2 regions of the Kitasatospora sp. NPDC086801 genome follow, and region 1 is predicted to be linked to the other one. Evidence: riboswitches for the same ligand, from Rfam matches in the RefSeq annotation. Region 1 holds a riboswitch; the other holds the start of a gene.
What was found. A riboswitch is a leader RNA that binds a small molecule or an ion and turns the genes downstream of it on or off. The one in region 1 is predicted to bind cobalamin.

Region 2: linked by a shared signal. The riboswitch ahead of ACIPLC_RS08130 (cobalamin biosynthesis protein) and the one ahead of ACIPLC_RS11685 (prenyltransferase/squalene oxidase repeat-containing protein) in region 1 are both predicted to bind cobalamin.

Annotation. Positions count from the first base shown of each region.
Region 1 is NZ_JBIVAX010000007.1:138,338-143,705, forward strand. Features, by position in the region: gene ACIPLC_RS11675 (CbiQ family ECF transporter T component) at 1-28, opposite strand, end outside; gene ACIPLC_RS11680 (hypothetical protein) at 39-1,076, opposite strand; gene ACIPLC_RS11685 (prenyltransferase/squalene oxidase repeat-containing protein) at 1,205-3,118, opposite strand; cobalamin riboswitch at 3,222-3,366, opposite strand; gene ACIPLC_RS11690 (flagellar hook-length control protein FliK) at 3,987-4,484, opposite strand; gene ACIPLC_RS11695 (prenyltransferase/squalene oxidase repeat-containing protein) at 4,519-5,368, opposite strand, start outside.
Region 2 is NZ_JBIVAX010000004.1:269,580-274,947, reverse strand. Features, by position in the region: gene ACIPLC_RS08135 (alpha/beta hydrolase family protein) at 47-1,168, opposite strand; cobalamin riboswitch at 1,595-1,728, shown strand; gene ACIPLC_RS08130 (cobalamin biosynthesis protein) at 1,863-2,828, shown strand; gene ACIPLC_RS08125 (cobyric acid synthase) at 2,902-4,440, shown strand; gene ACIPLC_RS08120 (putative cobaltochelatase) at 4,437-5,368, shown strand, end outside.

The DNA.
Region 1 (5,368 bases):
GGGAGCCGGCGTCGCGCTTGTCGGGCATGGTCACCGGATCACTCGGCCCGTCGGCGGCGCTGTCGCGCGACGACCACGGTGGCCACGCCGAGCACCACGACGAGGACGGTCCCGATCACGGCGGGGATCATCGACCCGGAGTCGTGCGGGGCGTCGGCCACCGGGTCGGCGTTCACCACCCCGCCGGGCACGGCGGGGGTGGACGTCGGCGCGGCCGCTGCCGCAGCCCTCTGCGGCGGCTGGTCGCCCGGGGTGTCCGTCGGCGGCGCGGTGGGCGGCTCGACCGGCACCGGCACGGCGGGCACGGGCGTCGGGTCGGGCGCGCCCGGCGGAGTGATGCCGTCCTCGGGGGTCACGGGGGTACCGGCCCCCGTGGGCTTGGCGGGCGCGGGCGGCCGGGCTCCGCCCGCCGGGGGCTTGGCGGGGGCCGGGGAGCGGCCGGTCCCGGCGCCACCGACCGTGCCGGTGCCGCCGCTCGAACCACTGCCGGAACCGCCGGTCGTACCGGTGGCGCCCGTCGACCCGCCCCCGGAACTGCCGGAGGCACCACCGGAGCCACCGGAGCCATCGGGGCCACCGGAACTGCCGGAGCCGCCCGTGGTGCCCTGGCCGGGGTCGGCCGGCTGCCCACCGGGGTCCGAGTTCTGCGCGCGCACGCTGTCCGGCGAGAAGGTCGGACGCCCCTTGGTGCCCTCGACGTTGGTGCCGCCGAAGATCCACAGGTCGACGCTGCCGGGCTTCGGCTGGTAGCTCATCGCGCCCAGCTGGCTGTACGACCAGCTGTTCTCGCCCGGATCGGCGTGCCAGTACGACCAGTAGGCCGTGGCCGGGGGCGTCAGGACGCACTTCTCCTGATCCGGGGTCGGGTACTGCTTGCCGCCCTGGAAGCCGCTGTAGCCGATGCGGCAGACGAACGCCGGACCGTCGTGCCCGGTCCCGGTGGTCTTCCAGCCGCCCTGGTTGAGCAGCGTGTACCCGGTGGTCGGGGTGGTCCCGCAGGAACGCAGCAGCGGGCCGCCCCACTTGCTGAAGTCCACGGCGAGCACCACGCCGGACGTGGTGGTGCACTGGTCCATCGGCAAGGGCGCCGCGGACGCCGGGGCGGTACCGACGGCAACGCCACCGAACGCGAGGCCGGAGGTCAGGGCCGCTGCCCCGGACAGCCGGGCGAGTCGCCGACCCCGTCCCCGGCCCAGTCCCCGGCTCACCGGTGACGCCCCGGGGTGGACGCGGTGCGGCGACGGGCGACGAGGACGGCCGCGGCTCCGAGCGCGGTCAGCAGAGCGGCACCCGCCGTCAGCGCCAGGGCCTGCGTTCCGGTACTGGCCAGGTTGCCGGACCCGGCGCCCGCCGGAACCCCGGCTGCGGGGACGCCACCGTCCTCGGCCGGGGCGTCGACGCCACCGGCCGGCCAGGTGCTCGGGCCGCCGGTGGCCGAGGGTGCGGCGGTGACCGGGGCGGGCCCGGTCGTCGTGGGAGCGCCCGTCGGGGTCGGAGTGCCTGTGGGCGTGTTGGTCGGTGTGCCGGTGGGGGTCTGCGTCGGCGTACCCGTGGGCGTGTTCGTCGGCGTCCCGGTGGGGGTCTGCGTCGGCGTACCCGTGGGCGTGTTCGTCGGCGTCCCGGTGGGAGTCGGCGTCGGCGTACCCGTCGGAGTCGGCGTCCCGGTAGGAGTCGGCGTCGGGGTGCCTCCGACGTTGCGGGACAGTGTGCCGAAGGAGATGCCGGTGGCACCGCCGAGCCCCTGCGTGGACGCCCGGACGTCCGATCCCCGCTGACCGCCCGTGGCGACGTTGAACCCTCCGTCGCCGTTCTGCTGGCCGGCGAGGAAGTCGCGCGCCTTGGCGATCTGGGCGCTGTAGGCGGACTGGCGCAGCGTCAGGCCCTGGACGGCGAGGGCGGCCGAGTTGGTCGAGTCGCCGGCCGCGCCCGGGAACCCGCCGTCGGGCAGCTGCCGCGCGGCCAGCCAGCCGGCCCCCTTGTCGACCGCCTGCGCGGCCTCGTCCCCGGGGACGAGGGAGAGGGCCATGACGGCCATCGCGGTGCTGTCCACCTCGGAGTCGCCGGTGGCGGGGATCAGGCTCGGCCAGGAGCCGTCGGCGTGCTGGAGGCTCTTCAGGTAGGCGATCGCGGGAGCGGCGCCCGTCGAGTCCCCGCCCCGGAGCTGGGCCATGATGCCGAGCGCCTGGGAGAAGACCGAGGTCGCGTAGGTGTAGTTGCCGGGGGCCGCGCAGCCGGTGTTCTGGTCGGCCTTGGCGCACACGAGGGCGGCCAGGGCCGCGATCAGGTCGTGGCCGCCGAAGGCGCGCGGGTTGCGGCCGACCGCTTCGGCGAGCAGCGCCTCCTTGCCGATCGAGCCGCCGCCGGCGAACTCGGTGCCGATGCCGGTCCAGTCGTTGACGGTGCGTGCGCTGGCGTCCGTGCCCTGTTGGTCCAGGAAGTCGACGATCCTGCGCAGCGCGGCGTCATCGGTACCGGTGGCGGCGAGGGCGTAGGCGCCGTCGATGGTGAGGCCGAAGTCGGCGAAGGCCGGGAAGCCCTCGTAGTAGTGGCCGTCGATCAGGCGGGACGGGTCGGTGAGGTAGGCGCTGCCCTTGGCGGCGTCCGGGGCCCTTCCGGCGGGCGGGGTCGGCGGGGTGGTGGCGCCATTCGGATCGTGCCGGACGCCGGTGAGGTCGGTGCCGGTCGGGGTCAGGACGGCCTGCTCGGTGGCGGCCGGGTCCGGGTCGGTGGTCGACGTGTCGGGGCCGAAGCCGCCGGCCGTGCCCTGGCGGGCGGCGAGCCGGGCCTTGGCGGAGGCCAGGCGGGTGTCCTGGTCGGTGGCCCGGAAGGCCTGCGCCGCGCTCGCGGTGCTGATGGTGTCACCGGGGGCGCCGGCGTAGGGCACGAAGGAACCGTCGGCCTGCCGGCTCGCCGCGAGCTGGTCCGCGGCCTTCTTCGCGGCCGCCTGGTACTCCGGGGCGGCGCGCAGGGCGAGGCCGGTGGTGCCCGGGTCGGCGGCCGCGGTACCGGGGTGCCCGAACAGGACGGTGCCGCAGGCGGCGACCGCGACGGCGCCGGCGACCACCAGGGACGCGAGGTCCCGGTTTCTGTGACGTGCGCGACTGCTGCTGACCCTCACGACGACTCCCTGGTCGGTCGACGCGGGAGGCAACGGCGCAGCCGACGGCTCCTCGGACAGGGGCCGCCGTGACCGCGTCGTAGTCCGCGACGACGCAAGTGCTGTGTGAACAGTCCCCCGGTCCAGGCATTCCGGCTCACCCACCCCGAGGTGGGTCTACGGTTGCGGGTCAGCGCCGGAGTTGGACCGGCTTCCCCTGAATGCCGAGGGCAAAAAATCGGTTCATCAGACCATGGCGGCCGATGGGGAGTCAACGGGTCGTCATCCCGATCATCATCCCGATCACATCGCCTCGCCGACCGGTGCGCCGTGCGGTCACGGATCGGCTCCCGGCCGTGGCCCCTCCGGGCGGATTCCCCCCTCGACCGGCCGGGCCGTCGGCGAGGGAGGAATCAGAACAGCCCTGGGCCGACGCCGGACGGACGCTGCGGGAGGGCACGGACCTCGACTCGCTCGGAACGGTCGAACTGCCGACCACCGCCAGTGAGCGATTCGGCGTGCTGAGACCGCGCCTCCGCGAGATCCCAGCGGATGTCGGCCGATCGCAGGGCCGGGCGCTGCCCGTCGGCGGGGCCGCGCACCGCAGAGCCGGCCGAGGCCGCTCCGGCTGATGTGCCCGCAGACGCCACTGACGGCACCGCCGTGACTGTCAGGGCCAGAGCCGTCAAAGCCAGCAGACCCGACACTGCCGCCGAGTGCTTCACGCCGCCATGTGATCGCATGCCACAAAGCTCGAACATGCCGACGGGAAGGTGCCGGTCAACGATTTCGCTGATTCATCCCGCCGGCCTACCGGCCCTCCGACCAGAGGGCCGCACGTGAGTCGTGCGGGATGCGGTCCCACTGGCAGTCGGGGTGCCTCCGGACGTCAGGGCGCGGTGATGCCCGGCTGCGCGCCGGCGCCGAAGGACCAGCCCTCGACGTCGCCCGGCGCCGGGTCGTAGCTGCCCGCGCCCAGGTTGCTGTACGACCAGGCACCGCCGTGCTGGGCGTGCCAGTACGACCAGTAGGCGCTGCCGGTCGGGTTGGTGCAGGTCGTCGGCAGGGCGCTGATGGCGCAGACGAAGCCCGGGTAGCGCGGGTGGAAGGTGTACGGGAACCCGGCGCCGGTCAGGGCGGCGAGGCCGCTGGCCGGGTCGCCGGGCGCGCAGCCGGTCTGGATGCCGCCGCCGAGGGCGGTGAAGTCGACCACGACGGTGACGCCGGTGGTGCCGTCGCAGGCAGCGGCCTGCGCCTGTGGGGCCTGGACGGCGGAGGCGCCGAGCAGGCCGGCGGTCAGGGCCGCGGCGGCGGCGATCGAGCCGAGGGTGCGGCGGGCCGGACGGGCGAGCCGGGCGGGCCGGGCGGGCGCCATGGTGTCGGTCATCGGAGTACTCCTCACCGGATCAGTGGGACCGGGGTCAGCGGGTGGTCGCCGGGCAGGCCGGCACGGCCGCGTCCGGACGCGCCCCGGCGGCGGACAGGGTGGCCAGCGGAGTGCCGGCCAGGCCGAGGACGGCCTGCCCGGTGGCCCGGGCGCCGTTGGCCGGGTTGAAACCGGACGCGTCGTAGGCGACCGCGCCACGGACCGCCGGGTCGGCGGCGCAGCCCTGCTGGAGCTTGACCAGGCTGCTCCAGCCCTTGAGGCCGCCGGAGAGCAGCGCCTGCGTGGCCAGGCCGGTGGTGTTGGCGTTGGACGCGGCCGCCCCGGCGGCCGCGAAGCCGCCGTCGGCGTTCTGGTGGGCGGTCAGCCAGCCGAGCCCGGCGTCGGCCTTGGCGGTGCGGCCGGTCGCGGCCAGGGCCTGGGCCGCGAGCGCGGTGGCGTCCGGGTCGCCGGTGCAGGTGGCCTGACCGTAGGAGAGCGGGAAGCCGCCGTCCGCGCACTGGCTGTTCGCCAGGAAGTCGACGGCCGTGGCCGGGGCGCCGCCGGGGGTGCGGTGCAGGGCGATCACGGCGAGGGACTGGCCGAAGGCGTTGCTGTAGTCGCCCCACTGGGAACGGTCGGAGAAGCGGCCGGACGCCGTCTGGAGCGAACGCAGCCGAGCCGGGAGGTCGACGCCGCCGAAGCTCACCGGATCCCCGCCGCGCACCTCGACGGCGAGCAGCAGCTTGGCGGTGGCGCCCGCGTACGCCTCGGTGGTGCCGTCACCGAGGTAGCCGCCGAGGATCTCCGGCTTCGCCAGCCAGGCGGTGGCCTTCGCGGCGGCCTGGTCGGAGCTGCGCGAGGCCGCGAAGGCCAGCACGGCGTCGATGGTCAGGCCCTGGTCGGGG
Region 2 (5,368 bases), on a different contig from region 1:
GAATAGGGGTCCGGTGGGGGTGACTTCTCGAACGGGGGGGCTGGGTTCAGAGAAGGGGGGTGAGCCAGCGGCGGAGGAGTTCGGTGTAGTGGGTGGGGGCGGAGTTCCAGAGGGTGGCGTGGTCGGCGCCCGGGAAAGGGCGGAGGCTGACCACACCGGGGCGGGCGGCGGCGAGGCGTTCGGCGGCGCGGAAGGGGGCGACCTGGTCGTCGGGGCTGTGCAGGAGGAGGGTGGGGACGCGCAGGTCGGTGCCCTCGGCGATGCGGCTGAAGTCGGCGAGGTCGACGCCGGTGCGGCCCTCGGCGGCGAGGGCCCCGAGTTCGGCGGCGGCGCCGGTGTAGCCGGCCCGGGCGGCGCCGCGGCGGGCGGTGGCGGGCAGGTCGAGGACCGGCGAGTCCAGGACGAGGCCGCTGATGGCGTGGGCCCAGGCGGAGCGGGCGGCCGTCTGGAGGGCGATGGTGGCGCCGAGGGACCAGCCGTAGAGGATGACCCGGCCGGCGCCGCTGTCGAGGGCGAGCCGTACCGCCGACTCGACGTCGCGCCACTCGGTCTCACCGAAGTGGCCGAGCCCGTCCGGGGAGGCGGGGGCGCCCTGGTCGCCGCGGTAGGTGACGGCGAGGGCGGGCAGGGCGAGGCGGTCGAGGACGGGGAGCACCGCGAGGGTCTGCTGCCGGTCGGTGCCGGGGCCGTGGATGAGGATCACCCAGGTGCCGCGTTTGCCGTCGAGGCGCCAGGCGGGGAGGGCGCCGAGTTCGCCGTCGGCGGCGGTGTCGGTGAAGGGGAGGCCGAGCGCCTCGGTGGGGTCGCCCAGATGGACGCGGGGGGTGAAGCGGACCTCGGTGCCGGGGGTGAGGGTGCCACGGTCGGCGCGGACGAGGCGGCGGGTGACGCCGTTCTCGTCGCTGTGCAGGACGTCCTCGACGACGGCGTGGCCGTGGTCGTCCCATTCGACGGCCCAGCGGCCGGGACGCAGGCTCTCGGGGCGGCGGTTGAAGGTGATCCGGCCGGCCGCGAGGCTCCGCACCAGAACGGGGCCGGACCCCTGGACGGCGGTCGCCGGGTGGACCATCCGTTCGGAGGCCCGGCGGCCGATCACCAGGACGGCGGCCCCGGCGGCCCCGGCGCCGACGGCGGCGGCCGCCACGACGGCCGCGGTTCCCCAACGCATATCGCTCCCCGCTCTGCTGGTCTGCTGGTCTTGGACCGGACGGTTGGTCTTGGACCGGACGGTGTTCGGGCACCAGTTCACCGGGGGCCCGCGCGGGCGGCCACCGGGCTGGGCCGTCCGGGTCACGGCAGGGCTACGGGTGGGCGGGTCAGACCGGGCCGCGGCGGGACCGCGGGCGGGGGGCTGGCTGCGTCGCATGGGAACGAACGGTAGGGGCGGGGGGCGGTGGGCCCCGGCCGCCGAACGCACGAAGCGGCCCCGGAGGCCCCTCCGGGGCGCTGGACGATCGGACAGGGTGTCATGCCCCTGCGGGCGGGCGGAGCGGAGGTGGCGACGACGTGCCGACGTGTGACCAACCCCTCCGTGACCTCGGTTGACTCCCGGTTCGGCCGCGTGATGGGATCCTGGGGCCAAACGGAGGCATGCAGAGGAAGCCGGTGCGAGTCCGGCGCGGTCCCGCCACTGTCACCGGGGAGCACGCTCGGAACAGTTGCCACGGCGGGCCGTCAGAAGCCGCTGGAAGGCCCGGGGGTGCGTCCGACCCGGAAGCCAGGAGACTCTCGCCCCCGGTACGTCGATCCAGGGCGCGGACCCTGAGTGAGGACACGCGCGCGATGCAGGCTGCCCCGACCCGCCGGACCCCACGCGGCCTTCCGCCGAACCCGTCGAACCCCTCGAACTCGTCGAACCCGTCGTGCGCCCGCTGACCCGCGCCGCCGCGTTCGCGCTGGGCGCCGCCGCGGGCTTCGCCGCCGACGCCCGCTTCGCCGACCCCCGGCGCGGCCACCCGGTGGCCGTCTTCGGCGGTGCGGCGACCCGGCTGGAGCGGCGGGTGTGGCAGGACGACCGGGTGGCCGGCGCCGGGTACACGGCGCTGTGCGTGGGCGCGGTCGCGGCCGGCGCGGTGGCCCTGGACCGTACGGTGGGCCGGCGTCCGCTGGGCCGGGCCGCGCTGGCGGCCGCCGCGACCTGGACGGTGCTGGGCGGCACCTCGCTGACCCGGGAGGCGCGCGCCATCGGCCGGTCACTGGCCACCGGCGACCTGGCGGCCGCGCGCGAGCGGCTGCCGCACCTGTGCGGGCGGGATCCGAGCGCGCTGGACGGGCCGCAGATCGCCCGCGCGGTGGTCGAGTCGGTGGCCGAGAACACGGCGGACGCCGTGGTGAACGCGCTGGTCTGGGGCACCCTGGCGGGCACGCCGGGGCTGCTGGCGTTCCGCGCGGTGAACACGCTGGACGCGATGGTCGGCCACCGATCGCCGCGGTACGCCCGGTTCGGCTGGGCCTCGGCCCGGCTGGACGACGTGGCGGGCTGGCCGGGCGCCCGGCTGACGGCACTGCTCACGGTGGCCGCCGCACCACGGCCGCGAACGGCCTGGCGGGTCTGGCGGCGGGACGGTTCGGCGCACCCGAGCCCGAACGCGGGCCAGGCGGAGGCCGCCTTCGCGGGCGCCGTGGGCGTCCGGCTGGGCGGGACCCTCCAGTACGGGGAGCGGGTGGAGCACCGGCCGGTGCTGGGCGCGGAGTTGCGGCCGGTGACGGTGGACGACATCGAGCGGGCCTGCGTGCTCTCCCGGCGGGTGGGCGTGCTGGCCCTGGGTACGACGGTCGCGGGGCACGTCCTGCTGCGGGCGTTCCGGAGCAGGAGGGGAAAGGCGTGAACGAGCGCGGAGAGCGAACCATCGGAAGGTGCGCAGTGCGCGAAGCGCCTGCCGGGCGAAGCGGGGTGGACGCATGAGCAGGGCGATACTGGTCGCCGGGACGACCTCGGACGCGGGCAAGAGCGTGGTGACCGCGGGCATCTGCCGCTGGCTGGCCCGGCAGGGGGTGCGGGTCGCGCCGTTCAAGGCGCAGAACATGTCGCTGAACTCCTTCGTCACCGCCGACGGCGCCGAGATCGGCCGGGCGCAGGCGATGCAGGCGCAGGCGGCCCGGGTGGAGCCGGAGGCGGCGATGAACCCGGTGCTGCTCAAACCGGGCGCGGACGGCCGCAGCCAGGTGGTGCTGCTGGGCCGGCCGGTCGCCGAGGTGGGCGCGCTGGACTACCGCGAGCGCAAGCCCGTCCTGCTGGAACGGGCGCTGGAGTGCCTGGCGGATCTGCGCCGGCGCTACGAGGTGGTGGTCTGCGAGGGCGCCGGTTCGCCCGCCGAGATCAACCTGCGGGACCGGGACATCGCCAACATGGGCCTGGCGACGGCCGCCGGGCTGCCGGTGGTGGTGGTCGGGGACATCGACCGCGGCGGCGTCTTCGCGGCGATGTACGGGACGCTGGCACTGCTGTCGGCGGAGGACCAGCGGCATGTCGCGGGCTGGTTCGTCAACAAGTTCCGCGGCGACGCGCGGCTGCTGGCACCCGGCCTGGAGATGCTGCACGGGCTGACCGGCCGTCCGGTGCTGGGCACCCTGCCGATGCTGCCGGGCCTGTGGCTGGACGCCGAGGACTCGCTGGACCTGTCCACGGTGGTGGACCGGGTGGACGTCGGTGGCCCGCTCGGGGCGGACGTCCTGCGGGTGGCCGTGGTGCGCTTCCCCCGGCTGTCGAACTTCACCGACCTGGACGCGCTGGCGCAGGAGCCGGGCGTGCTGGTGCGCTGGGTGACCCGGCCGGAGGAACTGGCCGACGCCGACCTGGTGGTGCTGCCCGGCACCCGGGCCACCGTGGCCGACCTGGCCTGGCTGCGCGCACGCGGCCTGGAGCCGGCGCTGAAGGCGCGGGCGGCGGCCGGACTGCCGGTCCTCGGGGTGTGCGGCGGCTACCAGATGCTGGCACGCGGGATCGAGGACGAGGTGGAGTCCAGGGCCGGCTCGGTCGAGGGCCTGGGCCTGCTGCCGACGCACGTACGGTTCGGCGCCGAGAAGGTGCTGGCGCGGCCGGTCGGCGAGGCGTACGGGCAGCGGGTCGAGGGGTACGAGATCCACCACGGGGTGGTCGCGGTCGAGGGCGGGGAACCGTTCATGTCCGATGACGACGGGCAGGGCCTGGACGGCTGCCGGGTGGGCTCGGTGTGGGGCACCACCTGGCACGGCGCGCTGGAGAACGACGGCTTCCGCCGTGAACTCCTGCGCGAGGTCGCCGCGTTGGCGGGCCGGGCGTTCGTGCCGGCGCCGGACACCTCGTTCGCCGAGGCGCGCGAGGCCCGGCTGGACCGGCTGGGCGACCTGATCGAGGAGCACGCGGACACCGACGCGCTGTGGAAGCTGATCGAGGGCGGGGTGCCGGCGGCCGGATCGCTGCCGTTCCTGGCGCCCGGAGCACCTGGGGAGTATGCATGAGTGACGTCCGCTATCCGTTCACCGCGATCGTCGGCATGCCCGACCTGCGGCTCGGTCTGCTGCTCAACGCGGTCTCGCCCGCCGTGGGCGGCGTGCTGGTGCGTGGCGAGAAGGGCACCGCCAAGTCGACCATGGTGCGCGCGCTGGCCGGCCTGCTGCCGTCCCTCGCGGCCGTCGACGGCTGCCGGTTCGCCTGCGACCCGACCGCTGCGGACCCGCAGTGCCCGGACGGGCCGCACGACCACCCGTCGGCGTCCGAACGCCCGGCCCAGCTGGTCGAGTTGCCGGTCGGCGTGGCCGAGGACCGGATCGTCGGCTCGCTCGACCTGGAACGGGCGCTCGCCGAGGGCGTCAAGGCGTACGAGCCGGGGCTCCTCGCCAAGGCGCACCGCGGCGTGCTCTACATCGACGAGGTGAACCTGCTCCAGGACCACGTCGTGGACCTGCTGCTGGACGCCGCCGCGATGGGCCGCTCGTACGTCGAGCGCGAGGGCGTGTCGGTGCGGCACGCCGCCCGCTTCCTGCTGGTCGGCACGATGAATCCGGAGGAGGGCGAGCTGCGGCCGCAGCTGCTCGACCGGTTCGGCCTGACCGTCGAGATCGCCGCCACCCGGGACCCGGCCGAGCGCGCCGAGGTGGTCCGTCGCCGGCTCGCCTACGACGCCGACCCGGCCGACTTCGCCGCGCGGTTCGCCGAGGACGAGCGGGCGCTCGCCGAACGCATCACCGGCGCCCGGGAGTTGCTGCCCAAGGTGGAGCTGACGGATGTGGCGCTGCGTCAGATCACCGCCGTGTGCGCCGCGTTCGAGGTGGACGGGCTGCGCGCCGACATCGTGATGGCCCGCACCGCCGTCGCGCTCGCCGCCTGGGACGGGCGGACCGAGGTGCTGGAGGAGGACGTCCGCAAGGCCGCCCAGCTGGCGCTGCC